Regions from separate parts of the Variovorax sp. ISS6 genome, predicted to be linked through region 4. Evidence: predicted binding sites of a transcription regulator. Region 4 holds the regulator's gene; each other region holds the start of a gene.
The links. Region 4 encodes sigma-54, which starts transcription at its own class of promoters, with help from an activator protein. Its sites were predicted from a motif close to TGGCANGNAANCTGCTTT; they were not measured.

Region 1: AC1HIL_RS06735 (isopenicillin N synthase family dioxygenase) is a predicted target of sigma-54. The motif match lies at 4,669-4,686, and genes of this name have one in related genera.
Region 2: AC1HIL_RS05100 (TorF family putative porin) is a predicted target of sigma-54. The motif match lies at 2,649-2,666, and genes of this name have one in related genera.
Region 3: AC1HIL_RS02010 (ammonium transporter) is a predicted target of sigma-54. The motif match lies at 5,709-5,726, and genes of this name have one in related genera.

Annotation. Positions count from the first base shown of each region.
Region 1 is NZ_JAWRZC010000001.1:1,440,594-1,448,222, reverse strand. It holds gene rutA (pyrimidine utilization protein A) at 1-632, shown strand, start outside; gene rutB (pyrimidine utilization protein B) at 646-1,437, shown strand; gene rutC (pyrimidine utilization protein C) at 1,463-1,855, shown strand; gene rutD (pyrimidine utilization protein D) at 1,861-2,667, shown strand; gene AC1HIL_RS06750 (malonic semialdehyde reductase) at 2,664-3,260, shown strand; gene rutF (NADH-dependent FMN reductase RutF) at 3,284-3,808, shown strand; gene rutR (HTH-type transcriptional regulator RutR) at 3,819-4,514, opposite strand; gene AC1HIL_RS06735 (isopenicillin N synthase family dioxygenase) at 4,722-5,723, shown strand; gene AC1HIL_RS06730 (VOC family protein) at 5,729-6,115, shown strand; gene AC1HIL_RS06725 (BMP family ABC transporter substrate-binding protein) at 6,199-7,296, shown strand; gene AC1HIL_RS06720 (ABC transporter ATP-binding protein) at 7,318-7,629, shown strand, end outside.
Region 2 is NZ_JAWRZC010000001.1:1,110,370-1,117,998, forward strand. It holds gene AC1HIL_RS05085 (serine/threonine-protein kinase) at 1-344, shown strand, start outside; gene AC1HIL_RS05090 (cysteine hydrolase family protein) at 361-903, opposite strand; gene AC1HIL_RS05095 (YifB family Mg chelatase-like AAA ATPase) at 957-2,495, opposite strand; gene AC1HIL_RS05100 (TorF family putative porin) at 2,710-3,588, shown strand; gene glnK (P-II family nitrogen regulator) at 3,653-3,991, shown strand; gene AC1HIL_RS05110 (ammonium transporter) at 4,021-5,442, shown strand; gene AC1HIL_RS05115 (SMP-30/gluconolactonase/LRE family protein) at 5,707-6,636, shown strand; gene AC1HIL_RS05120 (LysR substrate-binding domain-containing protein) at 6,654-7,547, shown strand.
Region 3 is NZ_JAWRZC010000001.1:442,382-450,010, reverse strand. It holds gene amaB (L-piperidine-6-carboxylate dehydrogenase) at 1-142, shown strand, start outside; gene AC1HIL_RS02030 (amino acid ABC transporter substrate-binding protein) at 246-1,163, shown strand; gene AC1HIL_RS02025 (pyridoxal phosphate-dependent aminotransferase) at 1,160-2,395, shown strand; gene AC1HIL_RS02020 (thiamine pyrophosphate-binding protein) at 2,439-4,118, shown strand; gene AC1HIL_RS02015 (hypothetical protein) at 4,115-4,429, opposite strand; gene AC1HIL_RS02010 (ammonium transporter) at 4,436-5,671, opposite strand; gene AC1HIL_RS02005 (sulfite exporter TauE/SafE family protein) at 6,089-6,847, shown strand; gene AC1HIL_RS02000 (tripartite tricarboxylate transporter permease) at 6,904-7,629, opposite strand, start outside.
Region 4 is NZ_JAWRZC010000001.1:1,561,694-1,569,322, reverse strand. It holds gene AC1HIL_RS07300 (YceI family protein) at 1-289, shown strand, start outside; gene AC1HIL_RS07295 (YceI family protein) at 323-964, shown strand; gene AC1HIL_RS07290 (LysE family translocator) at 987-1,631, shown strand; gene AC1HIL_RS07285 (phospholipase D family protein) at 1,641-3,233, opposite strand; gene AC1HIL_RS07280 (RNA polymerase factor sigma-54) at 3,244-4,833, opposite strand; gene lptB (LPS export ABC transporter ATP-binding protein) at 4,864-5,658, opposite strand; gene lptA (lipopolysaccharide transport periplasmic protein LptA) at 5,655-6,368, opposite strand; gene AC1HIL_RS07265 (thiol:disulfide interchange protein DsbA/DsbL) at 6,568-7,215, opposite strand; gene AC1HIL_RS07260 (SPOR domain-containing protein) at 7,404-7,629, opposite strand, start outside.

The DNA of each region.
Region 1 (7,629 bases), 120 kb from region 4:
ACTTCAAGGGCGCGCACTTCCAGATGGACGACTGCCGCCTGAGCCCGCGCCCGCAGGCCGACATGAAGGTGATCTGCGCCGGCCAGAGCGACGCCGGCATGGCGTTCTCGGCCAAGTACGCCGACTACAACTTCTGCTTCGGCAAGGGCGTGAACACACCGCGCGCCTTCGCGCCCGCGGCCGAGAAGCTGATCGAGGCCAGCGCCGCCACGGGCCGCCACGTCACCAGCTACGTGCTGATGATGGTGATCGCCGACGAGACCGACGAGGCCGCGCGCGCCAAGTGGGAGCACTACAAGGCCGGCGCCGACAGCGAGGCCATCGCCTGGCTCGGCGCGCAGGGCGCAGCCGACACCAAATCGGGTGCCGACACCAACGTGCGGCAGATGGCCGACCCGACCTCGGCCGTGAACATCAACATGGGCACGCTCGTGGGCTCCTACGAGACCGTGGCGCGCCTGCTCGACGAGGTGGCCGAGGTGCCCGGCACCGAGGGCGTGCTGCTGACCTTCGACGACTTCCTCGCGGGCGTCGAGGCCTTCGGCGAGCGCATCCAGCCGCTGATGAAGAGCCGCGCGAACGTGCCGAGCCCGGTGCCCTCGCGCGTCGAACCCGAACGCCTCGCGGCCTGACCCGGAGCACGCCATGAACGCACCGGCCCGCAACGCCACCCTCACCTCGACCACGCCCGTCGGCGCGCCGCGCGCCGCGGGCGCGCCCGCCCCGCTGATCCTGCCCGCGCGCCCCGAGCCGCTCGCGCTGCATGCGAGCGACACCGCGCTCGTCGTGGTCGACATGCAGAACGCCTATGCCTCGCTCGGCGGCTACGTCGATTCGGCCGGCTTCGACATCTCGGGCGCGCAGGGCACCATCGCCGGCATCGTGCGCGCCATCGCCGCGGCGCGCGCGGCCGGCCTGCTGGTCGTGTTCCTGCAGAACGGCTGGGACGCCGGCTATGTCGAGGCCGGCGGCCCCGGCTCGCCCAACTGGCACAAGTCGAACGCGCTCAAGACCATGCGCGCGCGGCCCGAGCTGCAGGGCCGCTTCCTCGCCAAGGGCGGCTGGGACTACGAGCTCATCGACGAGATGAAGCCGCAGCCCGGCGACATCGTCGTGCCCAAGACGCGCTACAGCGGCTTCTTCAACAGCACGCTCGACAGCACGCTGCGCTCGCGCGGCATCCGCCACCTCGTGTTCACCGGGATCGCGACCAACGTCTGCGTGGAATCCACGCTGCGCGACGCCTTCCACCTCGAGTACTTCGCCGTGATGCTCGAGGACGCCACGCACGAGCTCGGCGGGCCCGCGATCCAGCAGGCCTCGGTCTACAACATCGAGACCTTCTTCGGCTGGGTTTCCTCGGTCGACCACTTCTGCGGCAGCTTCGCGCCGGCCGCGCTGTCGCAACCCGCCCCGGCCGAAACGGCCACCGCCTGATCCTCTTTTCTCCAGGAGCCTTTCCATGCCCAAGCAAGCCATCATCCCGCCCGGCACCGGCGTGCCGCTCGCCCCCTACGTGCCCGGCACGCTCGCCGACGGCGTGCTCTACGTCTCGGGCACGCTGCCCTTCGACCAGGACAACAACGTGGTCCATGTCGGCGACGCCGCCGCGCAGGCGCGCCATGTGCTCGCCACCATCCAGGGCGTGGTCGAGGCCGCGGGCGGCACCATGGACGACGTGACCTTCAACCAGATCATGATCAAGGACTGGGCCGACTACGCGAAGATCAACGCGGTCTATGCCGAGTTCTTCCCCGGCACCAAGCCGGCGCGCTTCTGCATCCAGTGCGGCCTGGTGAAGCCCGACGCGCTGATCGAGATCGCCTCGATCGCGCACGTGGGCCGGAAGGCCTGAGCTCGATGAGCACCCTGCACTACGAGGTGCATGGCCCTTCGGATGCCGCGGCCACCGTGCTGCTGTCGTCGGGCCTCGGCGGCTCGGCCGGCTTCTGGCAGCCGCAGCTCGGCGCGCTGGTCGCCGCGGGCCACCGCGTCATCGCCTACGACCAACGCGGCACCGGTCGCAGCCCCGCCGCGCTGCCCGAGGCCTATGCGATCGCCGACATGGCGCGCGACGTGCTCGAGATCCTCGATGCCACCCACACCGCGCAGTGCCATTTCGCGGGCCACGCGCTCGGCGGCCTCGTGGGCCTGCAGCTCGCGCTCGACGCACCCGCGCGCATCGCGAGCCTGGTGCTCGTCAACGCGTGGGCCCGACCCAATCCGCATTCGGCGCGCTGCTTCGATGCACGGCTCGCGCTGCTCGGTGCCTGCGGTGCGCGCGCCTACGTCGAGGCGCAGCCGATCTTCCTGTACCCCGCGGCCTGGGCCGCCGAGCATGCGCAGCGCGTGGCCGACGAGGTAGACCATGCCTTCGCGCACTTTCCGGGCGAGGCCAACATGCGCGCGCGCATCGGCGCGCTGCGCGCCTTCGACGTGGCCGCGCGCCTCGGCGAGATCGCCGCGCCCGCGCTGATCGCGGCCGCCAAGGACGACGTGCTCGTGCCCTGGACCTGCTCGCAGCATCTCGCCGACGGCCTGCGCGACGTCACGCTCGACTTCGTCGCGCACGGCGGCCATGCCCACAGCGTGACCCAGGCCGAGGCCTTCAACCGCGGCCTGCTCGATTTCCTCTCGCGGGTCGCCGCACCCGCAGCCATCGCATGACCACTTCCTCTTCGCTCGACGACGCGGCGCTCGCGCTGCTCTTCACCGCCGCGCGCAGCCACAACGGCTGGACCGCCGAACCGGTTTCCGACGCGCAGCTGCGCCAGCTGCACGCGCTCGCCAGCCTCGGGCCGACCTCGGCCAACTGCTCGCCCGCGCGCTTCGTGTTCGTGCGCACGCCCGAGGGCAAGGCCCGGCTCGCGCCCGCGCTGTCCAAGGGCAACCTCGAGAAGACGATGAGCGCGCCCGTCACCGTCATCGCCGCCTGGGACCGCAGGTTCTACGACCGGCTGCCCACGCTGTTCCCGCATGCCGATGCGCGCAGCTGGTTCACCGGCAGCCCCGAGGCCGCGCACGAGACGGCTTTCCGCAACGCCAGCCTGCAGGCCGGCTACCTGCTGCTGGCGGCGCGCGCGCTCGGGCTCGACGCGGGCCCGATGTCGGGCTTCGACAAGGCCAAGGTCGACGCCGCCTTCTTCGAGGGCAGCGACTGGACCGTCAACTTCCTCATCAACCTCGGCCACGGCGACGCGTCGAAGCTGTTCGGGCGCCTGCCGCGCCTGGGCTTCGACGAGGCCTGCGTGCTGGCCTGAAAGCCCTCGGCATGCAACACGCCATGGCCTCCATTCCGACGCCCGCCGGGTTGCCGCCCGGTCTGCAGAAAAGCGACTATCGCAACGCAATGGCGCGACTGGGCGCGGCCGTCAACATCATCACCACCGACGGTCCCGCGGGCCGCGCCGGCTTCACGGCCTCGGCCGTCTGCAGCGTGACCGACGAGCCGCCGACCCTGCTCGTGTGCCTGAACCGCTCGGCCTCGGTGTACCCGGCCTTCAAGGCCAATGGCGTGCTGTGCGTGAACGTGCTCGCCGCGGGCCACCAGTCGCTGTCCGCGCTGTTCGGCGGCCGCACGCCGATGGACGAGCGCTTCGCCGCCGGCCGCTGGCGCCGCGATGCCACCGGCTCTCCGATGCTCGAGGACGCGGCCGTCTCCTTCGACTGCCGCGTGATGCACGCCACCAGCGCGGGCACGCACGACGTGCTGTTCTGCGAAGCCGTGGCCATCGCCATCGGTGGCGCGGCGCAGGGGCTGATCTACTTCGATCGGCGTTATCACGAGATCGCGGCGCCGCCGCACTGAAGCCGCGAACTCAACGCGGCTCGATGCCCTGCAGCACGATGCGCTGCACGTTCTCCACGGTGCGCTCGAAGAAGCCCTCGTCTTCCAGCGTGTGACCCGACAGCGCCTGCACCTGCACGCCGAAGTCGGCGTAGTGCTGCGTGATCGCCCACAGCGCGAAAATCAGGTGCGGCGGATCGACCGGCGCGAGCTTGCCAGCTTCGACCCAGGCGCGGATCACTTCGGATTTCTTCTCTACCAGCGTGCGCAGCTCGCGATCGAGTTCGTCGCGCAGCAGCGGCGCGCCCTGGATCATCTCGAGGCAGAACAGGCGCGAGGCATCGGGCCGGTCGCGCGAGATCACGAGCTTGCGGCGGATGTAGTCGCCGATCGCCTCGCGCGGATCCTGCTCGGCGCTGAAGCCGCGCAGCGGCTCGAGCCACAGCGCGAGCAGGTCGCGCAGCACGTTGACGTAGAGCTCCTCCTTGTTCGCGAAGTAGTAGAGCAGGTTGCTCTTCGACACGTCGGCGCGCGCGGCCACCTGGTCGATCGAGGTGCCATGCAGCCCGAAGCGCGAGAACAGCCCGAGCGCCGCGCCCAGGATCGCGCTGCGCTTGTTCTCGATCTGGCGCAGCCGCCGGTTCACCGCCGACGCGCTGCGCACGGCGGGCTTGCGGCTCGGCTTCTCGCTGTGGCTGGCCGCGGCCAGCGCCTTGGTCTTCGGCATCTTCCCTCGCTCTTTCTGTCTTCGTCGGTCGTTGGTTCGGAACGCGCACCACTGTAAGGCCGCGATGCATCGCACTGCGCCGCGCCGGTGTTCGCTAGGGCCTCGCGGCGCACCATGCTGACGCGACGAAAGCGATTTGTCCATTTGGTCCAACTGGCACAGACGTTGCATGGCGAAAGGCATGCCAAGCCCATGGAGCCATTCGCCATGACCCTGCTGTCCGTTCCCATCATCGATCTCGCACCGTACTTCGCCGGCACCGCCGAAGGCAAGGCCGAGGTCGCGCACAAAGTCGACGAAGCCTGCCGCAGCATCGGCTTCCTCGTGATCACCAACCACGGCATCGCACCCGAGCTGATCGCGCGCGTGGCCTCGCTGTCGCGGCGCTTCTTCGAGCTGCCCCTGGCCGAGAAGCGCAAGGTCGACCGCCCGCGCGAGGACGCGGTGCGCGGCTACAGCGCGGTCGGCGAGGAAGGCCTCTCGTACAGCCTCGAGGAAGCGGCACCGGGCGACCTCAAGGAGTCGTTCTCGATCGGCCCCTCGAACGTGCCCGACGACAACTACCACCGCGGTCCCGCGGCCGGCCCGCACTTCGAGCCCAACAGCTGGCCGCCGATCGAGGGCTTCCGCGAAGCCTACGAGGGTTACTTCGAGGCGATGAGCGATCTCTCGCGTTCGCTGATGCGCGTGTTCGCGCTCGGCCTCGCGCTGCCCGAGCGCTTCTTCGACGACAAGATCGACCGCCACATCAGCATGTTCCGCGTGCTGAGCTATCCGCCGCAGCGCGAGCAGCCGCTGCCGGGCCAGCTGCGCGCGGGCGCGCACAGCGACTACGGCAGCCTCACGATCGTGCTGCCTGACGACAAGGGCCTGCAGGTGTTCAACAAGGCCGGCCAGTGGGTCGACGTGCCGCAGGTCGAGGGTGGACTGGTCGTCAACATCGCCGACCTGATGATGCAGTGGACCAACGACCAGTGGGTGTCGACGCTGCACCGCGTGATCAACCCGCCCTTCGAGGTGGCGAGCACCAACCGCCGGCAGTCGCTGGTGTTCTTCCACCAGCCCAACTACGACGCGATGGTCGAGTGCCTGCCGAGCTGCCTCGCGCCCGGCGAACAGCCGAAGTACGCGCCGATCTCCTCGGGCGACCACCTGACCTCGAAGTTCGTCAAGCAGACGACCTTCGGCGGCACCAAGGTGACGGCGTAGCGAACATGGCTCACCTGTCCTACGTCAACGTCTTCGCGAAGGACGTGGTCGCGCTCAGCGGCTTCTACCAGCGCGTGTTCGGCTTCCCCGAGATCGAGGCGATCCGCTCGCCGATCTTCCGCGGCCTCGACACCGGCAAGTCGAGCCTGGGCTTCAACGCGCTCGATGCCTACGAACTGCTGCAGCTCGCCGAGTTCTCCGACACGCGCGGCGTGAAGTTCCTGCTCAACATCGACGTCGACAGCCAGGACGAGGTCGACCGGATGGTGCCGATCGCGCTCGAGGCCGGCGCCACGCTCGTCAAGCCGCCCTACCGCACCTACTACGACTGGTACCAGTCGGTGCTGCTCGATCCCGAGGGCAACGTGTTCCGCATCAACTTCATGCTGTGACGCGCCCGCGGCCTCCTCGCGCCTGCTCGCTCTCCTTCTTCTTTCCGGCCCCTTCCGCCATGCCTCTCTCGAAAGGTTGCTCCATGTCGCGCACTCCCGTTTCCTGCCTCGCCCTGGCCTTCGCGGCGGGCGCGGCGTCCCTCGCGGCGCTGCCCGCGGCCGCCGCCGACGGCTTCACGCTCAAGGACAAGCCCAAGATCGCGATGCTCTACTTCGGCCCGAAGAACGACGGCGGCTGGACCCAGGCCTTCGACGAGGCGCGCGTGAAGATCGAGAAGGAACTCGGCCAGAAGATCCAGTTCGTCGAGAACGTGCCCGAGGACGCCTCGGCCATCAAGCCCGCGGCCGAGAAGTTCATCCAGCGCGGTGCCAACATCGTCATCGGCACGGCCTTCGGCTATTCCGACAGCTTCAAGGACCTGGCCGCCAAGTACCCCGACGTCGCCTTCCTCAATGGCTCGGGCACCACCAACGGCCGCAACCTCGAATCCTTCTACGGCCGCACCTACGAGAGCCAGTACCTGTGCGGCATGGCCGCGGGCGCGGCCTCCAAGAGCGGCAAGCTGGGCTTCGTCGCGGCCAATCCCTTCGGCGTGGTGAACTGGACCATCAACGCCTTCGCGCTCGGCGCGCAGAAGATGAACCCCAACGCCACCGTCAACGTGATCTACACCGGCGCGTGGAACGACCCCGTGAAGGAACGCGCGGCCGCCGCCGCGCTGATCGACCAGGGTGCCGACGTGATCGGCCAGCACGTCGACAGCCCCACGCCGCAGATCGTCGCGCAGGAACGCGGCGTCTACGGCACCGGCCACCACCGCGACCTGCGCCAGTTCGCGCCCAAGGCCACGCTGTGCTCCTCGGTCTGGGTGTGGGACCGCTTCCTGACGCCCGAGCTCAAGAAGATCATGGCCGGCAATTGGAAGCCCGCCGAGTACGGCGCCTTCATTTCGATGAAGGACGGCGGCACCGACATCGCGGGCTTCGGCCCGGCCGTGCCCAAGGACAAGGCCGCGCTGATCACGGCCGAGCGCGACGCGCTCATGAAGGGCAAGCAGATCTACGCCGGCCCGCTGGCCGACCGCGACGGCAAGGAGCGCGTGGCCAAGGGCGCCGTGCTGTCCGATGCCGACCTCTGGAAGATGGACTGGTTCGTCAAGGGCGTGGTCACGCAGAAGTAGGCCGCGAGGAATTCCGCCCCCATGCCCAACGCGCTCGAACTCACCGGCATCCGCAAATCCTTCGACGGCTTCGCGGCGCTGACCGACGCGCACTTCGCCGCGCGCTGGGGCGAGGTGCATGCGCTGCTCGGCGAGAACGGCGCGGGCAAGTCCTCGCTGATGAACATCGCGGCCGGCCTCTATGCGCCCGAGGCGGGCCAGTTGCTGGTCGACGACAACGCGGTGCGCTTCGCGGGCCCGCGCGATGCGGCGCGCCAGGGCATCGGCATGGTCCACCAGCATTTCAAGCTGGTGCGGCCCTTCACCGTGGCGCAGAACATCCTGCTGACCGCG
Region 2 (7,629 bases), 450 kb from region 4:
AGCCGGCCTCCACGCAGCCGGTGCTGGCGGGCACCGTGCCGCCGGGCACGCCCGGCGTGCCGGGAGCGCCGGGTGCAACAACCCCGGTCGCGGGCGGCACGGCGGTTCCACCCGTGCCGGGCGCCGCGGCCGGCATGGGCCGCGTGACGCTCAACATCCGGCCCTGGGGCCAGGTCTTCGTCGACGGCGCCGACCGCGGCGTGAGCCCGCCGCTCAAGTCGCTGTCGCTGCGCCCCGGCATCTACAACATCGAGGTGCGCAACGGCGACCTCGAGGTCTACCGGCAGCGCGTGACGGTGCAGGACAGCAAGTCGGCGCCGGTGGTGAGCCACGAGTTCAAATAAGGGGCGAAGGCGGCGGTCAGCCGAGCAGGCTGGCCGTCGCCACCACCCGGGCGTACTCGCCCTGCAGGTTGGCCAGCGCCATCGCGTGGACCTGCTCCGCGTCGAAAGTTGCACCGTCGATGCCCGCGCGGTCGAAGGCGAAGCTGGCATCGGACACCACCGTGACCGCGAAGCCGAGGCAGCTCGCGCTGCGCGCCGTGGCCTCGACCGACATGTTGGTGGCCACGCCGACCACCACGAGCGCCTCGATGCCGCGCACGCGCAGCCAGCGCTCGAGGCCCGTGTGCGCGAAGGCATCGGTCACGTTCTTCTCGACCACGTGCTCGGTGGGCAGCGGTGCCAGCGCGTCCTGGAATTCAGCGCCCGGCTGGCCCGGGAAGAACACCGAATCGGCGAAGCGCGACATGTGGCGCACATGGACCACGGGGCGGCCGGTGGTGCGCCAGTGCATGAGCAGGCGCTGCACCTGGGCTTGCGCGCCGGGGTTGTTGCGGCGGCCCGCGCGGGGCTCCTGCATGCCTTTCTGCATGTCGATGACGAGGAGGGCGCGATCGGTCATGGCGGGCCTGGAGTGAGCGGGATTGCGCCGCACTCTAAGCGATGCACGGGGCGCTACAGGCCTTTCTGCAGCGCCCGCCGGTACTGCACCGCCTCCGCCACATGCGCCGTCTCGATGACCGGCGCCCCCGCGAGGTCGGCGATGGTGCGCGCCACCTTCAGCGCGCGGTGCGTGCTGCGCGCCGACCAGCCGAGCCGGGCGGCGGCCGTGTGCATGAAGCGGCGCGCCTCGTCGCACAGCGCCGCATGGCGGTCGATGTCGGCGCCCTGCAGCGCCTGGTTGGGCCGGCCCTGGCGTTCGATCGCGCGTTCGCGTGCGGCGACCACGCGCGCGCGGATGGCGGCGGTGGTCTCGCCCGCGGGCGCGTCGAGCAGCTGCGGCGCCGAGATCGCGGGCACTTCGATGTGCAGGTCGATGCGATCCAGGAGCGGGCCGCTGAGCTTGCGCTGGTAGCGCGCCACCTGGTCGGGCGTGCAGCGGCAGGTTTTCGTGGGGGCGCCCAAAAAGCCGCAGGGGCACGGATTCATCGTAGCCACGAGTTGAAAGCGCGCGGGGAACTCGGCCCGCCGCGCGGCCCGCGCGATGGTGATGGTGCCGGTCTCGAGCGGCTCGCGCAGCGCCTCGAGCGCGGCGCGCGAGAACTCGGGGAACTCGTCGAGGAACAGCACGCCGTGGTGCGCCATCGAGATCTCGCCGGGCCGCGGCGGCGAACCGCCACCGACCAGCGCCACCGCGCTCGAGGTGTGGTGCGGCGACGCGGTCGGCCGGTGCATCCAGCGCTCGGTCGAGAAGCGCCCGCCCAGGCTCGCGATGGCCGCGCTCTCGAGCGCCTCGTCGATGCGCATCGGCGGCAGCAGGCCGGCGAAGCGCTGGCCCAGCATCGACTTGCCCGAGCCCGGCTCGCCCATCATCAGGAGGCTGTGGCCGCCGGCCGCGGCGATCTCGAGCGCGCGCTTGGCGCCGGCATGGCCCTTCACGTCGGCCATGTCGGCATAGGCGGGGGCATCGGCTTGCGCGGACGCATGGGCGCGCGACCAGCCCTCGTCGTCCGCCTCCAGGCCCGCCTGCGCATCGGCCGGCAGGAAGCGCCGCACCACGTCGAGCAGGTGCCTGGCGCCGTAGACCTCGCCGCCGGGCACCAGCGCGGCCTCGTCGGCGCTGGTCGCGGGCAGCACCAGCCGGGTGGCGATGCCGCGCGTGTGCAGCGCGAGCGCCATCGCGAGCGCGCCGCGCACCGGCCGCAGTTCGCCCGACAGCGAGAGCTCGCCCGCGAACTCGTGCCCCGCGAGCCGCGCGCCCTCGATCTGGCCGCTGGCCGCGAGGATGCCCAGCGCCATCGGCAGGTCGAAGCGGCCCGAGTCCTTGGGCAGGTCGGCCGGCGCCAGGTTCACGGTGATGCGCTTGTTGTGCGGGAACTCCAGCCCGGCGTTCTGGATGGCCGAGCGCACGCGCTCGCGCGCCTCCTTGACCTCGGTCTCGGCCAGCCCGACCAGCGTGAAGCTCGGCAGGCCGTTGGCCAGATGCACCTCGACCGTGACACTGGCCGCTTCCAGCCCGAGCAAGGCGCGGCTTTGCACCAAAGACAGACTCATCCTTCACTCCCTCCCTATATTGGTGCGCCCGATTCCGGTCGTCGCGGGCGTCTTGTTCTTTTTTCAGTGCAAGCCACAAAGCCTTGCGCTTGTAACTATTTTTGGCTTCTTCCCGGGAGGGCGCTTCAACCGGTCGCCGGGGGATGTGCACTTTGGCACGCTCCCTGCTTTGAGGGTCATCAGGTTCCACAACACTACTTGCGAGGAGTTCCCGATGACGCACCGTTCCGCCGCCCAGGCCCTGATCGTCCTGGCCACCGCATTGACCACGTCGGGCGCCGCCCTGGCGCAGGCCACCCCAGACGCTGCGGCGGCGCCTGCCGCGGCCCCCGCGACCTCGCCGATCACGGCCAACATCTCGCTGACCACGAACTACAAGTTCCGCGGCCAGGACCAGGACATGATCGGCCGGGACGACTACGCCAAGACCCGTGGCCTCAAGCCCGCGATCCAGGGCGGCTTCGACTACGCCTTCGGCGAGAGCGGCTTCTACGTCGGCAACTGGAATTCCAGCGTCAACTGGCTCAAGGGCAACAGCGTCGAGGTCGACCTGTACGGCGGCTACAAGTTCAAGGCCGGCCCGCTGGACATGGACGTCGGTGCGCTGACCTACATCTACCCGGGCAACACCGCCGGCAACACCACCGAGCTGTACGGCGCGGCCACCTATGCCAACGAAACCTTCGGCTCGTTCACGGCCAAGTACTCGCACACGGTGTCGAAGGACTACTTCGGCTACGCCGGCAACAAGGCGGGCTCGGGCCTCAAGGGCCGCAACACCGGCTACCTGAACCTGAGCTACAGCAAGGAGATCGTGCCCAAGGTCACGCTCAAGGCCGCCGTGGGCTTCACCCGCTTCTCCAGCGACATCCGCCACAACACGGCCGCGAAGAACTACGTCGACTACAACGTCGGCGCCACCTACGACTTCGGCGGCGGTCTCACGCTCACCGGCTCGGTGCAGGGCGCGAACAAGAAGAACGCGTTCAATGTCGCGGCCGGCCCGCTGTACGACTTCGGCTTCTACACGGTGCAGGAGGTCTACTCGCCCAACAAGCCGCGCTTCATCCTCACGCTGACGAAGACGCTGTAAGCGGCACACAACGAGGCGCGGCCCATGCTGCCGCGCGAATTCTTTCCATCCAAAGGAGCAACCCATGAAGCTGGTCACAGCCATCATCAAACCGTTCAAGCTCGACGAAGTGCGCGAAGCGCTTTCGGCCATCGGCGTGCAGGGGATCACCGTCACCGAGGTCAAGGGCTTCGGCCGCCAGAAGGGCCACACCGAGCTCTACCGCGGCGCGGAGTACGTCGTCGACTTCCTGCCCAAGGTCAAGATCGAGGCGGCCGTCTCGGATGACCTCGTCGAGCGCGTGATCGAAGCCGTCGAGGGCGCCGCGCGCACCGGCAAGATCGGCGACGGCAAGATCTTTGTCTACAACCTCGAGCAGGTCGTGCGCATCCGCACCGGCGAAACGGGCCGCGAAGCCCTTTGATCGAGTCCAGGCCCGAAAGAACAACGTCCATGAAAAAACTGCTTGTCTCCCTCGCGCTCGGCTTGAGCGTGCTTGCCGCCGGCACCACCGGCTTCGCGCAGACGCCCGCGCCCGCCGCTGCCGCGTCGGCGCCGGCCGCCGAGGCCTCGGCACCGGCTGCAGCGCCCGCCGCAGCAGCCGCGCCGGCTGCTGCCGCTCCCGCCGCGCCGGCCGCGGCACCGGCACCCAAGGTCGATTCGGGCGACACCGCCTGGATGCTGACCTCCACGCTGCTCGTGATCCTGATGACCATCCCCGGCCTCGCGCTGTTCTACGGCGGCCTGGGCCGCTCGAAGAACATGCTGTCGGTGCTGATGCAGGTCTTCGTGATCTTCTCGCTGATCAGCATCCTGTGGGCCATCTACGGCTACAGCCTCGCCTTCACGGGTGAAGGAAGCTTCGTCGGTACCTTCGACAAGATCTTCCTCAAGGGCGTGACGCAGGAGACCTTCGGCGCGCTCACGACGATCCCCGAGTACGTGTTCGTCGCGTTCCAGGGCACCTTCGCCGCCATCACCGTGGCGCTGATCGTCGGCGCCTTCGCCGAACGCGCCAAGTTCTCGGCCGTGCTGCTGTTCTCGGTGCTGTGGTTCACCTTCGCCTACGTGCCGATGGCCCACATCGTCTGGGGCGGCGGCCTGCTCGGCAAGGACGGCGCGCTCGACTTCGCGGGCGGCACCGTGGTGCACATCAACGCCGGCGTGGCCGGCCTGGTCGGTGCCTACATGGTCGGCAAGCGCGTGGGCTACGGCAAGGAAGCCTTCACGCCGCACTCGCTCACGCTCACCATGGTCGGCGCCTCGCTGCTGTGGGTCGGCTGGTTCGGCTTCAACGCCGGCTCGGCGGGTGCCGCCAACGCCGCCGCTGGCCTGGCCTTCGTGAACACGGTGCTCGCCACCGCCGCCGCCGCGCTGTCCTGGATCCTGGGCGAGAGCCTGCACAAGGGCAAGGCCTCGATGCTGGGTGCCGCCTCGGGTGCCGTCGCCGGCCTCGTCGCGGTGACCCCCGCCGCCGGCTTCGTCGGCCCGATGGGTTCGATCGTGCTGGGCCTGCTGGCCGGCCTGGTCTGCCTCTGGGGCGTGGGCGGTCTCAAGCGCATGCTCGGTGCCGACGACGCGTTCGACGTGTTCGGCGTCCACGGCGTGGGCGGTATCCTGGGTGCCATCCTGACCGGCGTGTTCGCGGCCCAGGGCCTCGGCGGCACCGGCGGCCTGACCCCCGACACCTTCTCGATGGGCGCCCAGGTCTGGATCCAGATCAAGAGCGTGCTGTTCACCATCGTCTGGTCCGGCGTCGTGGCGTTCATCGCCTTCAAGATCGCCGACCTGGTGCTCGGCCTGCGTGTGACCGAAGAGGAAGAGCGCGAAGGCCTCGACATCTCGTCGCACGGCGAAACCGCCTACAACCGCTGATCGGAACCTCTCCGACACGCGACAAGGACACCGCGGGTTCCTCGCTCCAGAGGAAGGGACCCGCGGTCCACCACCAGACCACCACCCCAAGTTTTCCAAGGTCCTTCCAAGGTTTCCTGAGGCCCATTTTTTCAGCGAGAGTCTCCTTTGGATGTTCGGCCCGCAAGCACTCCGGTGCGAGCGGGCTTTTTTTTGTCCTCGGCGCGGCGCGGCCCGGTGCGGTCCGACAGCGGCGGACCGTGACGCGGGGGCACAATCCCCGTCATGTGGACCCCCCTGGACAACAGCCTCAGCGCCCTCGGCGAATCGCCGTTCTGGCACCCGCAGGAACGTTCCCTGTACTGGCTCGACATTCCCGGCCGCGCGGTGCTGCGCACGCGTGGCGAGATCGGTGCCGGCGGCGCGGTCGAGCGCTGGGACCTGCCGACCGAACCCGGCTGCATGGCGCCCGCGCGCAGCGGCGGCCTGGTGATCGCGCTGCGCGACGGCATCTACCGCGCGCGCGAATGGGGCGGCGCGCTGACCGCGATCGCGCGCGTGGAGCACGACGCGGCCACCATGCGCTTCAACGACGGCAAGTGCGACGCGCTCGGCCGCTTCTGGGCCGGCAGCATCAACGAGGCCAAGGACCGCGCCAATGCCGCGCTCTACTGCCTCGATGCGCGCCGCGACGACGGCCAGTCGCCGATGCTCTCGCAGATGGCCGAGGGCGTGACCACGGCCAACGGCCTCGCGTTCTCGCCCGATGCGCGCACGCTCTACTGGGCCGACACGCCGGCCCACGCGGTGCGCGCCTGGGACTGGGACGCCGCGCACAACACGCTCTCGCACGGCCGCGTCTTCAAGCGGTTCGACGCCAAGCCCGAAGGCTGGGCACCCGGCTCGGCGCTGGCCTATGGCGGGCGGCCCGACGGCGCCACGGTCGATGCCGAGGGCCACTACTGGGTCGCGATGTTCGAGGGCGCGCAGCTGCTGCGCCTCGCGCCCTCGGGCGAGGTCGTGGCCGCCTTCGCGCTGCCGGTGCAGTGCCCGACCATGCCCTGCTTCGGCGGCGACGACCTGCGCACGCTGTTCGTCACCACCGCGCGCAAGGGCCGGCCCGAGGCCGAACTGGCGCAGAAGCCCGCCTCGGGCAGGGTGCTGTCGATGCGCGTCGAGACGCCCGGCCTGCCGGTCCATTTCTTCGAGGACTGAGCGCGAGCCTTCGCCGCATGGCCCTGCAGCACATCCCGCCGATCCAGTGCCTCGTGACCTTCGAGGCGCTGGCGCGGCTGCGTCATGCGGGCCGCGCGGCCGACGAGCTCTGCGTGACCGCCAGCGCGGTCAGCCACCGCATCCGCCAGCTCGAGTCGCACGTGGGCTTCAAGCTGTTCGGCCGCGGCGACTTCAGCCTCACGGCCGACGGCGCGGCCTACCTCGCCAACGTGCGCACCGGCTTGGCGGCGCTGCAGGCGCATGCGGGCGGCGCCAGCGCGGCGGCGGGCCAGCGCGCCGCCACGCGGCTGCGGCTCGCGGTCACGCCGACCTTCAGCCGCCAGTTCCTCATGCCGCGGCTCGAGCTGTTCCGCAACATCTATCCCGACATCGACCTGGTGCTGCAGGTGTCGATCCCGCTGCTCGACGTGACCGCCGAGCCGGCCGACCTCGAGGTGCGCTACGGCGGCGGCAACTACGCCGACTGCGAGCACCGCCCGCTGCTCGAGGAACTGGTGGTGCCGGCCTGCAGCCCGAGCTACCTCAACGAGTTCGGCCCGTTCCACGGCTTCCGCACCGCGGCCGAGATCGCGGCCGCGCGGCTGATCCGCAGCCCGCTCGAACCCTGGGGCACCTGGTTCGCGAGCTGCGGCATCGACCAGCCCGAGCCGCAGCTGGGCTCGCAGTTCAACGACCTGGGCCTGGTCTACGACGCGGCCGCCAGCGGCTTCGGCGTGGCGCTGGTGCGCCAGAAGATGGGCGCGGCCTGGTTCGAATCGGGCCGGCTGGTGGCGCTGTCGGAGCATGCCGTGCGCTCGCCGCACCGCCACACGCTGTGCTGGCAGCCGGGCGCGCTCGAGCGCTGGGAGTGCGCGGCCTTCGCCGACTGGCTGGTGCAGGCGCTGCGCTGAACACGGTCCCGGCCCGCGCCGCGCGGCGAAGATTCCTCAAGTCCGCCGCAAAAATCCTTCAACCCGAAGGCCGCGCATTTCC
Region 3 (7,629 bases), 1.1 Mb from region 4:
CGGCGGCGAGAAGGAAACCGGCGGCGGCCGCGAGGCCGGCTCCGACAGCTGGAAGGCCTACATGCGCCGCGCGACGAACACCATCAACTATTCGACGGCACTGCCCCTGGCGCAAGGCGTGACCTTCGACATCGGCGACTGATTTTCTGACGGCATACCGGCCGCGGCGGCGCATGAGCGTCGCCGCGGAGCGGATGCCTGCGCGCTTGCCTGACCATCCACCACAACGACGAGGAGACGACGACATGAACTTCATTCCATCCCTGCACCCGCTCAAGGCCGCGGCCGCCACGCTGCTGCTGGCCCTGGCCGCCACGGCCGGCGCGCAGCAACCGGCGCCCGCGGGCACGCTCGAGAAGATCGCCGCCAGCGGCAAGGCGGTGCTCGGCGTGCGCGAGGCCTCGCCGCCCATGGCCTACATGCTGGGCGCGGGCGAGAAGTACGTGGGTTACCACGTGGAGCTGTGCGAGCGCGTGCTCAAGGACATCGTGCCGGCCGCGAAGCTCGAGTACATGGCGGTCACGGCGCAGAACACCATCCCGCTGGTGCAGAACGGCACGCTCGACATCGGCTGCGGCCCCACCACCAACAACCTCGCGCGCCAGCAGCAGGTGGCCTTCGCGCTCACCACCTACGTGAGCGAGGTGCGCATGGCCACGCGCGTCGACTCGGGCATCACCACGCTCGACCAGCTCGCGGGCCGCACCGTGTCGGCCTCCACCGGTACGACGGCGGTGCAGCTGCTGCGCAAGCGCGAGCGCAGCAACAACGTGAGCATCAACACCATGCTCGGCAAGGACCACCTCGAGAGCTTCCTGCTGATGGAGTCCGGCCGTGCCGATGCCTTCGTGCTCGACGACAACCTGCTGGCCGGGATCATCGCGAACTCGAAGAACCCGACGGCCTACCGCATCGTCGGCGAGCCGCTGGGCTCGGAGCCGATCGCGCTGCTGTTCCGCAAGGACGACCCGGCCTTCAAGGCCGCGGTCGACGGCGCGCTGCGCCGCCTCATGAAGAGCGGCGAGCTCGAGCGCCTCTACACCAAGTGGTTCGTGGCGCCGATCCCGCCGAAGAACACCAGCCTGAACCTGCCGATGAGCGCGATGCTCAAGCAGCTGGTGCTCGAGCCCAACGACAAGCCGCTGGAGAGCTACGCCAAGTGAGTCCCGCTGCCGCCGTCTCTTCTTCCTCGGACTTCGTGCCGGCGCAGCGCGTGCGCGCGCTCGGCGTGTCGGAGATCCTGCGCATCACCGACCATGCCAATGCGCTCAAACGCGCGGGCCGCCCGGTGATCGTGCTGGGCGCGGGCGAGCCCGACTTCGACACGCCCGACAACGTGCGCGAGGCCGCGGTGCGCGCCATCGGGCGCGGCGACACGCGCTACACGGTGCTCGACGGCAGCCCGGCGATGAAGGCGGCGGTGCAGCTCAAGTTCAGGCGCGACAACGCGCTGGACTTCGGCCTCGACGAGATCAGCGTGAGCGCGGGCGCCAAGCAGGTGATCTTCAACGCGCTGATGGCCAGCCTCGATCCGGGCGACGAGGTGATCCTGCCCGCGCCCTACTGGACCTCGTACGCCGACATCGTGCGCATCTGCGGCGGCGTGCCGGTCGGCGTGCCCTGCGGCGACGCACAGGGCTTCCGGCTCGAGGCCGCGCAGCTCGAGGCGGCGATCACGCCGCGCACGCGCTGGTTGTTCCTCAACTCGCCCTCGAACCCGAGCGGCGCGGCCTACGGCGCCGATCAATTGAAGCCGCTGTGCGAGGTGCTGCTGCGGCATCCGCGCGTGTGGGTGCTGGCCGACGACATCTACGAGCACATCCTCTACGACGGCCTGGCCTTCGCCACGCCGGCGGCGGTGGAGCCGCGGTTGCGCGAGCGCACGCTGACGATCAACGGCGTGTCGAAGGCCTATGCGATGACCGGCTGGCGCGTGGGCTATGGCGCCGGGCCGCGCGCGCTGATCGCGGCGATGGCCGTGGTGCAGAGCCAGACCACCTCGTGCCCCTCGTCGGTGAGTCAGGCCGCGGCGATCGAGGCGCTGACCGGGCCGCAGCAGATCGTGGCCGAGCGGCGCGACGACTTCCAGCGCCGGCGCGACTTCGTGGTGGCCGCGCTGAACCGCATCGACGGCCTGCACTGCCCGCGGCCCGAGGGCGCGTTCTATACCTTCGCGCGCTGCCAGGGCCTGCTGGGCCGGCGCACGCGCCATGGCGCGCTGCTGGCCAGCGACGCGGACTTCTGCCGCTACCTGCTCGAGGACTTCGAGGTGGCGGTGGTGCCGGGCAGCGTGTTCGGGCTCGCGCCCTATTTCCGCATCTCGTACGCGACCTCGATGGCGCAGCTCGAGGAGGCCTGCGCGCGCATCGCGGCGGCCTGCGCGGCGCTCGAATGAATCCGTCCTTCCTTCTTCTTCTCCCTCGCATCGGAGCCCTCTCGTGACCCCCACCTCCCGCACCGGCGGCCAGCTCCTGGTCGACCAGCTCGTCCTGCACGGCGTCGAGCAGCTGTTCTGCGTTCCTGGCGAAAGCTTCCTCGCGGTGCTCGATGCGCTGCATGACGCCTCGATCGCCGTCACCGTCTGCCGCCAGGAAGGCGGCGCCACCATGATGGCCGAGGCGCAGGGCAAGCTCACCGGCCGGCCCGGCGTGTGCTTCGTCACGCGCGGACCGGGCGCGACCAATGCCTCGGCCGGCGTGCACATCGCGCACCAGGACTCGACGCCGCTGCTGCTGTTCGTGGGCCAGGTGGCGCGCGAGGCGCTGGGACGCGAGGCCTTCCAGGAGCTCGACTACGGCGCGGTGTTCGGCACCATGGCCAAGTGGGTGGTGCAGATCGACGACCCCGCGCGCGTGCCCGAACTGGTGTCGCGCGCCTTCCACGTGGCGACCTCGGGCCGGCCGGGCCCGGTGGTGATCGCGCTGCCCGAGGACATGCTGACCGAGGCCGCCGCGGTGGCCGATGCGCTGCCCTACGCCGTGACCGAAACCCATCCGGGCGCGGCGCAGATCGCCGAGCTGCAGCAGCGCCTCGCGCAGGCCGAGCGGCCGGTGGTGGTGCTCGGCGGCAGCCGCTGGTCGGCCGAGGCCGCGCGGCAGTTCGCGCAGTTCGCCGAGGCCTTCTCGCTGCCCGTGTACTGCTCGTTCCGGCGCCAGATGCTGCTGTCGGCCGAGCATCCCTGCTACGCGGGCGACCTGGGGCTGGGCGCCAACCCGCGCATGCTGCAGCGCATCCGCGAGGCCGACCTGGTGCTGCTGGTCGGCGGCCGGCTGTCGGAGGTGCCGTCGCAGGGCTACGAGCTGCTGGCCATTCCGCAGCCCGCGCAGGCGCTGGTGCACGTGCATGCCGATGCCGACGAACTCGGCAGGCTCTACCGGCCCGCGCTGGGCATCCATGCCACGCCGCGCGCCTTCGCCGAGGCGGTGGCCGCGCTGAAGCCGGCGCGGGCGCCGGCCTGGAAGTCGCGCACGGCCGAAGCGCGCGAGGAGTTCCTGCGCTGGAGCGATCCCGCGCCGATCCGCGTGCCGGGTCCGCTGCAGATGGGCGAGGTGATGCAGCACCTGCGCGAGGTGCTGCCGCACGACACCATCTTCTGCAACGGCGCGGGCAACTTCGCGACCTGGGTGCACCGCTTCTGGCCGTTCCGCGCCTTCGCGAGCCAGCTCGCGCCCACCAGCGGCTCGATGGGCTACGGCCTGCCGGCCGGGGTCGGCGCGAAGCGGCTGTGGCCGCAGCGCGAGGTGGTGGTGTTCGCGGGCGACGGCGACTTCCTGATGCACGGCCAGGAGTTCGCGACCGCGGTGCAGTACGGGCTGCCGATCCTCGTGGTGCTGCTCGACAACGCCATGTACGGCACCATCCGCATGCACCAGGAACGCCACTACCCGGGCCGCGTCAGCGCCACGCAGCTGAAGAACCCCGACTTCCGCGGCTATGCCGAGGTGTTCGGCGGCCACGGCGAGCGCGTGACGAGCACCGCCGAGTTCGGCCCCGCGCTGGCGCGCGCGCGGGCCAGCGGCAAGCCCGCGATCCTGCACTGCGTGCTCGATCCGGAGGCGATCACGCCGTCGGCCACGCTGCAGGCGATCCGCGACACGGCGCTTGCGAAGAACGCCTAGCGCAGGCCGCCGATGTATTTGGGCGGCGGCTGCCGCCCGCTGCCGTCGGGCAGCCGCGCCGCGGCCTCGAGCCGCGCGGCGCGCGCCAGCGGCTCCATCGCCTGTTCGAGCCGCAGCGCGATGGCCGCGAGCTCGTCGTCGTGGGTCTCGGCCGCATGCGCGCGCGCGAAGCGCACCATCTCGGTGGCGTACTCGGCATTGACGGCCATCCACTCGGTGTCGGTCACGCGGCCGTGCTTGCGGCGCAGGGCCACGTGCAGGCGCGCCGCGAGCGCGATGCGCTCGCTCTCGGACATGACGTGGCCATCCATCGCGGTTCAGCCTCCGATGTGTTCGCGGTGCTGGGCCAGGTCGAGCCCCTGCACCTCGCTGTCGGGATCGACGCGCAGCCCCACCAGCACGCGCACCAGGAACAGCACGATCGCGGTGCCGGCCGCGCTGTAGACCGCCACGCCGCCGACCGCGATCGCCTGCGTCAGCACGTTGCCGCTGGCGCCCGAGATGGCCTTGTCGGCGAACACGCCCGTGAGCAGCGCGCCCACGATGCCGCCGATGCCGTGCACGCCGAACACGTCGAGCGAATCGTCCGCGCCCAGCAGGCGCTTGAGGCCGGTGGCGCCCCAGTAGCAGGCCAGGCCGGCGATGGCGCCGATGGCCAGCGCCGAGGGCGGCGTGACGAAGCCCGCGGCCGGCGTGATCGCCACCAGCCCCGCGACCAGGCCCGAGCACAGGCCCAGCAGCGAGGGGCTGCGGCGCACCGTCCACTCGGCGATCATCCAGCTCGCGGCACCCGCGGCGGCCGCCACGTGCGTGACCAGCATCGCGAGGCCCGCGCGCCCGTCGGCCGCCACCGCCGAGCCCGCATTGAAGCCGAACCAGCCCACCCACAACAGGCTGGCGCCGGCCATGGTGAAGGCCAGGTTGTAGGGCTCGAAGGGCTCGCGGCCGTAGCCGCGGCGCGGGCCCAGCGCATAGGCGCAGACCAGTCCCGCCACGCCCGCATTGACGTGCACCACCGAGCCGCCCGCGAAGTCGAGCGCGCCCATCTGCGCGAGCCAGCCGCCGGGCTCCCAGACCCAGTGCGCGATCGGTGCGTAGACCAGCACGCTCCACAGCAGCGCGAACCACAGCACCGCCGAGAAGCGCATGCGCTCGACGAAGGCGCCGAGCACCAGCGCGGTGGTGATGATCGCGAAGCTCAGCTGGAACATCGCGTAGACCGTTTCGGGCACGTTGGGCGCCACGTGGCTCACGGCCAGCGTGCCGGCGTCCTTCAGGTAGTCGAAGCCCGCGAACCAGAAGCGCCCGGTGCCGCCGAGCCAGGGCCAGCCGGGCGTGAAGGCCAGCGAATAGCCGAGCGCGAACCAGGTCAGCGACACCACCGCGGCGATGGCGACCACGCAGGCCATGGTGGCGAGCACGTTCTTGCGCCGCACCATGCCGGCATAGAAGAGCGCGATGCCCGGCAGCGTCATCAGCAGCACCAGCACCGTGGAGGTCATCATCCACGCGGTGTCCGCGGCGCTGATGGAGGCTTGCGGTACCAGGGCCATGGGGGCGGTCTCTTCTTGGAGTGGTGGTCCCGGGCTCTGTGCACAAGTCGTGCCACATCGTTAACTGCGTGAAACACTTTGGTTTGCTACGCCGTGCGCGAAAGTAAGGCAAAGCGGGTAATTCCCAATGCACTGCGGCGGTGCACCCCCTAAAGTCCAGCCACTCGCGAACGGGCCCTGCTCGTGCTGCCGAGGGCCGAGGAGACAAATTCCCGATCGACAAGAACAATCATCCAAAAGGCTACATCCGAGAGCCGGGTTGAAAAATTCAGAAGCGCCGCTGGTCGGCGCTTTTTTTTGCCTGTCGCTTTCGCATCGGCGTCCCGATTTCTTGCCTTGAAAAGCAGCCGGAGAGTCGGCTGCGTCGCCATTGGTTGCTACTCTTTTGATAGTGATTCCAGTGCGACAATCGCAGCCATGGAAATGTGGCTGATGACCGCGGCCTCGCTGCTCGCGGGGTTCGTGGATGCGATCGTGGGCGGTGGTGGACTGATCCTGGTGCCGGCGCTGTTCGCCGCCTTCCCCGGGGCACCGCCGGCCACGTTGCTGGGCACCAACAAGAGCGCGTCGATCTGGGGCACGGCCGCTTCGGCGGCGCAGTTCAGCCAGCGTGTGCAGATGCGCTGGGGCGCGCTGTGGCCGGCCGCGCTGGCCGGTTTCTGCGGCGCGCTGGCCGGCGCCTGGGGCGTCACCCAGTTCCCGGGCGACTTCCTGCGCCGCGCGCTGCCGGCCATCCTGCTGGCGGTGCTGCTCTACACGCTCGCGCGCAAGGACATGGGGCGTCACCACGCGCCGCGCTTCACCGGCCGCGCCGAGACGCTCGCGGCCTGCAGCATCGGCCTGGGCATCGGCGTCTACGACGGCTTCTTCGGCCCCGGCACGGGCAGCTTCCTGGTGTTCCTGTTCGTGCGCTGGATGGGCTACGACTTCCTCAACGCCTCGGCCTCGGCCAAGGTCATCAACGTGCTCACCAACGGCGCGGCGCTGCTGCTGCTCGCGCTCAAGGGCCATGTCTGGTGGCACTACGGGCTGGCGATGGCGGTCGCCAACGTGGCCGGCAGCCTGATCGGCACGCGCGTGGCGCTCAGGCACGGCGCGGGCTTCGTGCGGATCGTGTTCATGGTCGTGGTGAGCGCGCTGATCCTCAAGACCGCGTACGACGCCTTCCTCAAATAGAAAAGGCCCCGGGGCGAACACCGGGGCCTTTGCTCAGTCGAACGGCGCGGTGGCGCTCAATCCTCGACGAAGGCTTCCTCGCGCTTCGATTTCACGGCCGGCAGCAGCACGATGCCCAGCAGCAGCGCCGCGGCCACCAGCAGGCCCGCCGACAGCGGCCGCGTGACGAACACGCTCCAGGCGCCGCGCGACAGCAGCAGCGCGCGCCGCAGGTTCTCTTCCATCATCGGGCCGAGGATGAAGCCCAGCAGCAGCGGGGCCGGCTCGGTGCGCAGCTTGAGGAACAGGTAGCCCACGAAGCCGAAGATCGCGACCATCCAGACGTCGAAGGTGTTGTTGTTGGTCGAGTACACGCCGATGGCGCAGAACAGCACGATCGCCGGGAACAGGAACTTGTAGGGCACCGTCAAGAGCTTGATCCACATGCCGATCAGCGGCAGGTTCAGGATGATCAGCATCGCGTTGCCGATCCACATCGAGGCGATCAGGCCCCAGAAGAGCTCGGGGTTGCTGGTCATCACCTGCGGGCCCGGCTGGATGTTGTGGATCGTCATCGCGCCCACCATCAGCGCCATCACGGCGTTGGGCGGGATGCCCAGCGTCAAGAGCGGAATGAAGGAGGTCTGCGCGCCGGCGTTGTTGGCCGACTCGGGCGAGGCCACGCCGCGGATGTTGCCCTTGCCGAAGGGCACTTCGCCCGGGCGCATCTTGATCTTCTTCTCGAGCGCATAGGCCGCGAAGGCCGCCAGCAGCGCACCGCCGCCGGGCAGGATGCCCAGGGC
Region 4 (7,629 bases):
TGCCGCGCATTTCCCGCAGGCCGGCTTCCAGACCACGGCCATCAGGGCGCTCGGCGACGGCCGCTTCGAGATGGCCGGCAAGCTCACGCTCAAGGGCATCGCCCGGCCGCTGACCGTGCCCGTGACGATCGCGCCAGCCGCCAACGGCCAGTCGGTGGCCAGCGGCAGCTTCGTGCTGCAGCGCATCGACTACAAGGTCGGCGACGGCGAATGGACCGACACCTCGGTGATCGCCAACGAGGTGCAGGTGCGCTTCAAGCTGGTCGTCGACGGCCTCGGCGCGCCCTGACCCTTCACATTTCTCCCGCATGCAGCATTCGCCATGAAGAACAAGACACTGCTTCCCTCCGCCCTGCTGGGCCTAGCGCTCGCCGCGTCCGGCCTTGCCGCCGCGCAGGAATACACCGCCCCGCCCGTCGCGGCCAAGCCCGCGGGCGGCCCGGTCAAGGGCGCCAGCTACGTGGTTGACCCGACCCACACCTTCGTGATGTACGAGATGGGCCACTACGGCACCACCACCAACCGCGGCCGCTTCAGCACCAAGGACGGCTCGGTGCAGATCGATGCCGCCGGCACCAGCGGCAAGGTCGACATCACCATGGACATCAGCTCGATCAACACCGGCGTCGACCTGCTGAACCGGCACGTGCAGAGCAAGGACTTCTTCAACGTCGCCGAATTCCCCACCGGCCGCTTCGTCGCCGAGCGCATCGCCTTCAGCGGCGACAAGGTGGCCGAGGTGCCCGGCACGCTCACGCTGATGGGGCAGACGAAGCCCGTCACCCTCAAGGCCGTGCGCTTCAACTGCTACCTGAGCCCGCTGATCAACCGCCAGGTCTGCGGCGGCGACTTCGAGACCACCGTCGAGCGCAGCGACTGGGGCATCACCTGGGGGCTGAACTTCGGCTTCGAGAACAAGGTGAAGCTGCTGGTGCAGGTCGAGGCGGTCAACGTGCAGCAATGAATTCCGAAAGAGAGCACTTCCGATGATCGACACCACCCTTTCCCTGCTCGGCATCGCCGGCGCCATGACCGTGGGCGCGATGAGCCCGGGCCCGAGCTTCGTGATGGTGGCGCGCACGGCCGTGGCCTCGCGCGCCGACGGCCTCGCGGCCGCGCTCGGCATGGGCGCGGGCGGGCTGGTGTTCGCGATCGCGGCGCTCGCGGGGCTGCAGGCCGCGTTCCTCGCGGTGCCGGCGCTCTACCTCGCGATCAAGGGCTTCGGCGGCGCCTACCTGGTCTACCTGGGCATCCGCATCTGGCGCGGCGCGCGGCAGCCGCTCGCGATGGCGCCGGAGGCGGGCACGCCCGCCGCTTCGGGCGGCCGCGGCAAGCGCACCTTCCTGCTCGGGCTGGCCACGCAGGTCAGCAACCCGAAGACGGCCGTGGTCTACGCGAGCATCTTCGCGGCCTTCCTGCCGCGCGAGGTGCCGCTGGTGCTGGCGCTCGCGGTGCCGGCCGTGATCTTCTGCATCGAGACCGGCTGGTACGCCATCGTCGCGCTCGCGCTGTCGTCGGCGGCGCCGCGCTCGGCCTACCTGCGCTACAAGACCTGGATCGACCGCGCGGCCGGCGGCGTGATGGGACTGCTGGGGCTGCGGCTGGTGTGGTCGGCGGTGCGCGGGACCTGAGGCCGATTCCTAGAGCAGGCTCTCGGGCGTCAGCGGCGCCAGCAGTTCGAGCATGGTGCGATCCCAGAAGCCCGAGTCGGGCTCCTCGCTCAGCACCGTGGTCTTGCCCGCCTCCTCGCTGACCCACTCCAGGCGCGAGTCGCTGCCTTCGGCGAAGCGCAGCCTGTAGGCGCCCTGCTGCTTGAGCACCTCGAGCAGCTTCAGCGCCTGCTGCGCCATCTCGGGGCTGCGGATGAACAGGCCGATCTCGGTGTTGTGGACCTCGGAGCGCGGGTCGAAATTCATCGAGCCGACGAACAGGATGCGCCGGTCGATCACCGCCGACTTGGCATGCAACCGTCCGACCGAGGTGCCGAACAGGCCCAACCGCACGCTGCGGCGGGTGCGGTTGGTGCTGAGTTCGTAGAGCTCGGCGCCCAGGCGCAGCATCTCGGGCCGGTAGCGGCGGTAGGCGGTGTGCACCAGCGGCTCGTCGGTGGCGGCGAGCGAGTTGGTCACTACGCTGATCTTCACCTGGCGCCGGCGGATCTCGTTCATCACCTCGAGCCCCGCGGCGCCCGGGATCAGATAGGGCGAGACGATGGTCACCTCGCTGCGCGCGCGGCGCATCTGCTCGACCACGTTGTAGCGCACGCTGTCCACGTCGAGCAGCGGCACGCCGCCGTACGAGGCGGTCTTGCCGATCACGCGGTCGGGCGAATCGGCATAGGCCTCGGCCGTGGTCCAGATCAGGCCGAGCCGGCCGGCATCGAGGTCCTCGGCGATCGGGCCGTAGCCCAGCAGGTCGTTGGGCGCGGGCTTCGGCGGCGGCGGCGTGGTGTCGGGGCCGGTGGCGGCCTCGAAGCGGCGCCGCAGTTCGTCGGCAGGCAGCGCGCTCGCCACCACCGACTCGACCGGCCGCACGTAGGGGCTGTTCCAGTACTGGTCGAACAGGCTGCCCAGGCGCGGGATCAGCGCGCCCGTCACGAAGGTGTCGAGGTCGATGAAGTTCTCGCCCGCGGTGCGCCGGAAGTACTGGTTGCCGATGTTGCGCCCGCCCGCCACCGCCATCGCGCCGTCGGCGATGAACAGCTTGTTGTGCATGCGCCGGTTAACGCGGCTGAAGTCGAACAGCGAGGCTGTGAAGCGCGCGAGCAGGCTGCCGCGGCCGGCCGGAAAGGGGTTGAACAGGCGCAGCTCGACGTTGGGCGTGGCCGCGAAGCCGCGCAGCAGCTCGTCCTCGCCCGCGGTGTAGAGGTCGTCCATCAGCACGCGCACCCGCACGCCGCGCTGCGCGGCATCGCGCAGCGTGCGCAGCAGGTAGCGGCCGGTCTCGTCGTTCTCGATCTGGTAGTACTGGACGTCGAGCGTGCGCTGGGCCCGGCGCGCGAGCTGGATGCGGGTGTCGAAGGCGAAGTCGCCGCCCGGCATGAGGCGAAAGCCGCTGAGGTCGGGGTCGGGCTGCGCGGCCAGCGCGATGCGGCCGAGCGCGGTGTCCTTCGACACGGCGATGGCCTTGGTGGGAGTGCGCGGTGCCTCGTCGGGCAGCGAGGCGCAGCCGGCGGCCAGCAGCGTGGCCGCGAGGGCGGACATCCAGAGCCCAGACAGCAGGCGTCGGGCCATCGGCGGCTTTCTACAGGGCCTTGCGCAGGTTGGCGGGCGCGATGCGCAGCGCCTCGCGGTACTTGGCGACGGTGCGGCGCGCGCACTCGATGCCCTGCTCCTTGAGCATCTCGGAGATCTGGCTGTCCGACAGCGGCTTCTTCACGCTCTCCGAACCGACGAACTGCTTGATCAGCGCGCGCACCGCGGTGCTCGAGGCATTGCCGCCGGTCTCGGTGCCCAGCGCCGAGCCGAAGAAGTACTTGAGCTCGACCGTGCCGAAGGGCGTGGCCATGTACTTGGCGGTGGTCACGCGCGAGATGGTGGATTCGTGCAGCCCGAGCTCGTCGGCGATCTCGCGCAGCACCAGCGGGCGCATCGCGAGCTCGCCGTGCACGAAGTAGCTCTTCTGCCGCTCGACGATGGCGTTGCTCACGCGCAGGATGGTGTCGAAGCGCTGCTGGATGTTCTTGATGAACCAGCGCGCCTCCTGCAGCCGCTGCGACAGCGCCTGGCTGCCCTCGCCCTTGTGCGACTTGAGCGCGCCGGCATAGATGTCGTGCACGCGCAGCCGCGGCATCACCTCGGGGTTGAGCATGACGCGGAACTTCACGTTGGTGCCGCGGCCGGTCTTGGTGACGATCACGTCGGGAATGACGATGTTGCGCTCGACGTCGACGAAGCGGCGGCCCGGCTTGGGCTCCAGGCGCGCGATGACCTGCAGCGCCGAGCGCACCAGTTCCTCGTTGGTGCGCGTGAGCGTGGCCAGGCGCTTGAAGTCGCGCCGCGCGAGCAGCTCCATCGGCTGCTTGCAGATGGCGAGCGCGGTCTTGCGCACCAGTTCCTCTTCCTCTGTCTCGTCTTCGTCGGCCAGCGCGCGCAGCTGGATCGCGAGGCATTCGCCGAGATCGCGCGCGCCCACGCCCGCGGGCTCCAGGCTCTGCAGCAGGCCGAGCGCGACCTGGAAGTGGTGCACCAGCTCGTCGAACTGGTCGTTGTCGTCGCCCGCGAGGCCCGAGGCCAGTGCCGGCAGCGAATCCTCGAGGTAGCCGTCGTCGTTGAGCGACTCGATCAAAAAGCGCAGCGCGGCGCTGTCGTTCTCGTTGAGCCGCAGGCTCAGCGCCTGGCGGTGCAGGAAGGACTGCAGCGACTCCTGGCTGCGCGCGAGCTCGGTGGCATCGGCGCGCTCGTCGTCGCCGGTGCTGCTGTTGTTGCGCGCGGGCGCGTCGCTGCCCCATTCGCTGTCGTCGGGCGCCATGTCGACGGTGCCGTCGCCTTCCCAGTCGGGCTCGCGCTCGGGCGAGTCGAGGGCCGGCTCGGCCTCGGACGACGAGGCGGTCTCGGTGGACGTGGTCGAGGTCGAGGGCGCGGCGCCCGCGTAGTCGCTCTCGGCCTCGCGCTCGGTGTCCTCGCGCGGCGCGGGCGTGTCGGCGGCGTCGAGGCCGAATTCCTCGCGCGCGGCTTCCTCGGCGGTGCGCTCGAGGAAGGGGTTCTCGTCGAGCATCTGCTCGACCTCCTGGCTCAGTTCGAGCGTGGAGAGCTGCAGCAGCCGGATCGACTGCTGCAGCTGAGGCGTCAGCGCGAGATGCTGCGAAACGCGCAGCGACAAGCCTTGTTTCATGCCCTCAGGAAATGGCTGGCGCGAGGGTCATCACATGCGGAAGTGCTCGCCCAGGTAGACCCGGCGCACTTCGGCGTTGTCGACGATCTCCGAGGGCGTGCCCTGTGCCAGCACATGGCCGTCGCTGATGATGAAGGCGTGATCGCAGATGCCCAGCGTCTCGCGCACGTTGTGGTCGGTGATGAGCACGCCGATCCCGCGCTCCTTCAGGAAGCTGATGATGCGCTGGATCTCGATCACCGCGATCGGGTCGATGCCGGCGAAGGGCTCGTCGAGCAGGATGAAGCGCGGCTGGGTGGCCAGCGCGCGCGCGATCTCGACGCGGCGGCGCTCGCCGCCCGACAGCGCGAGCGCGGGCGAATCGCGCAGGTGGTCGACGCGCAGGTCGGCCAGCAGTTCCGACAGGCGCTCTTCCATGCGCTGCTTCGACAGCGCCTGCGGCCGGCCGTTGGCGTCGGGCTCGCGCTGCAGCTCGAGCACCGCGCGCACGTTCTCCTCGACCGTGAGCTTGCGGAAGATCGAGGCTTCCTGCGGCAGGTAGCTCAGGCCCATGCGCGCGCGGCGGTGGATCGGCATGTGGGCGATGGGCTCGCCGTCGATGGAGATCTCGCCCGCGTCGGCGCGCACCAGCCCGACGATCATGTAGAACGAGGTGGTCTTGCCGGCGCCGTTGGGGCCGAGCAGCCCGACGACTTCGCCCTTCTGCACGTCGAGCGAGACGTCCTTGACCACCTTGCGGCTGCCATAGCTCTTCTGCAGGCCGCGCGCGACGAGGCGGCTGCCCGGCACGCCGTTGGCTTCCTGGGTTCCGGCGGCTTCGATCACTTGCGCTCTTCCGCTTCGCCGCTGAGCGTGGTGCTCGGGCGCAGGCCGGCGCCCGGGGCCGGCGTGGGCGCCGGGGCCGCGGGACGGCGCGTGGCCGGGGCCGAGGCGCCCGGTGCCGCGGGCGCGGCCGACTTCGGCGTGAGGATGGCCTTGACGCGGCCGCCGCCGCCCGGTGCCGACACGCCGGCGTTCGGCGGCACGGTCGAGCCGTTGACGGTGTAGGTGTCGTTGCTCTGGTCGTAGACGATCAGCGCGCCGCTGCTCTCGTCGTTGGGCGTGGCGCCGACCAGGCGGCGCATGACGGCGCGGCGGATGAACTTGACGTTGTCGGCGCGGCTGTCGTACTCGATGACCTCGGACTCGCCCTCGATCCACTCGTCGCCGTTGCCGTTGCGCTTCTGCTTGTAATAGGCGAGCTTGCCGGGCGCCGCGGTGACCACGCCGTACTGGTAGCCCTCGGGGTCCTGGCGCACGTCGATGCGCGCGCCGCGGATGATGATGGTGCCCTTGGTGACCACCACGTTGCCGGTGAAGACGCTGGTCTGCTTGAGATCGTCGTAGCGCATCGAATCGGATTCGATGTTCATCGGCTTGGTCCGGTCGGCCGTTTCGGCCAGGGCCGTGGCGGCGGAGCCGGCCAGCAGCAGCGCGGCCAGCACGAGGCGGCCGGTGCGGCGAAGGGAGGAGGTGGGGTGAGAGTGCGATGTCATAGAGGCACGAAACTTGCTCTGCATTGTATGCGGCCCATCGCGCCAGACCCATGCGCGCGGATGAAAAAGCCCCGGGGCGGCGAACCCGGGCACGGCACCCCGCGGGATCGCCCCGCGTTCTGCCGACCGGCCGAATGACGGCCCGGCCGCCCCGGAACCCTCGATGGGGCCCGGCCTCCCGGCGGCCACGAAATCGAAATCAACCCTTGCGGGCTTCGCCGATCAGATAGTTGGTGACCGCCAGCGCCTTGTTCATGTTGCCGGCGGTCTCGCCGTCCACGTACCAGCGGCCGGCCACGGCCAGCGCGGGCACGCCGGCCACCTTGTAGGCGTCGGTCAGCTGCGAGGCGCGCTTGGCCTTGCTCGCCACGCCGAAGGAGGTGAACAGCTCCTTGAACTTCGCGGCGTCGAGGCCGCTCTTCTCGGCCCAGGCCACGATGTTGGCGTCGCCGTTGACGTTCTGGCGCTGGGCGTGGATCGCGCTGAAGACCTTGGGCTGGTACTCGTCGACCTTGCCCATTGCCTCGAGCGCGTAGTACAGGCGCTGCTTGGCTTCGACGTCGTTGCCCACGAAGGGCACCGGCACGCGGCGCAGCACCACGTCGGCGGGCTTGCTCTTGGCCCAGGCCTCGAGCGCGGGCTCGAAGTCGTTGCAGTGCGGGCAGTTGTACGAGAAGAACTCGATCACCTCGATCTTGCCGGCCGGCGCATCGACCGGCACGCGCTTGTCGAGCACGAGGTATTCGGTGCCGGCCTTGGGCGCGCGGGCCTGGGCCTGCGCCGGCAGGTGGGCCAGCAGTCCGAGCGAACCGGCGGCGGCGGCCAGCGAGAAATCACGACGTTTCATGGGAAAGAGCTCTCCAGTTGATAGACGGCAGACTGAGCCGGGCCGGTGAAGCGGAGTTCCCGCGCGCGGTGCTCGGGGCTCCGGGAAACCGGGGGCGGCGCGGACCGCGGCGAAGCTTAAAGAAAAACCATGACCGTTGTCGGGAAAGGCCACCACAGGATGGTGCCCTCCCCCGGCCCGGACGGCGCTCAGCGCTGGACGCGCACCAGCGCCGAGTCGAGGCCGGCGCCGTCCATCCGTTCCTTGAGGCGGTCGGCGTCGTCCTTCTTGTTGAACGGACCGGCGCGCACGCGGTAGACGGTGCGGCCGGCCTGCTCGCGCTCGGTCACGCGGGCCTCGACGCCCATCAGCGAGAGCTTGGCGCGCTGCGCCTCGGCGTCCTCGGTGGTGCGGAAGGCGCCAGCCTGCACGAAG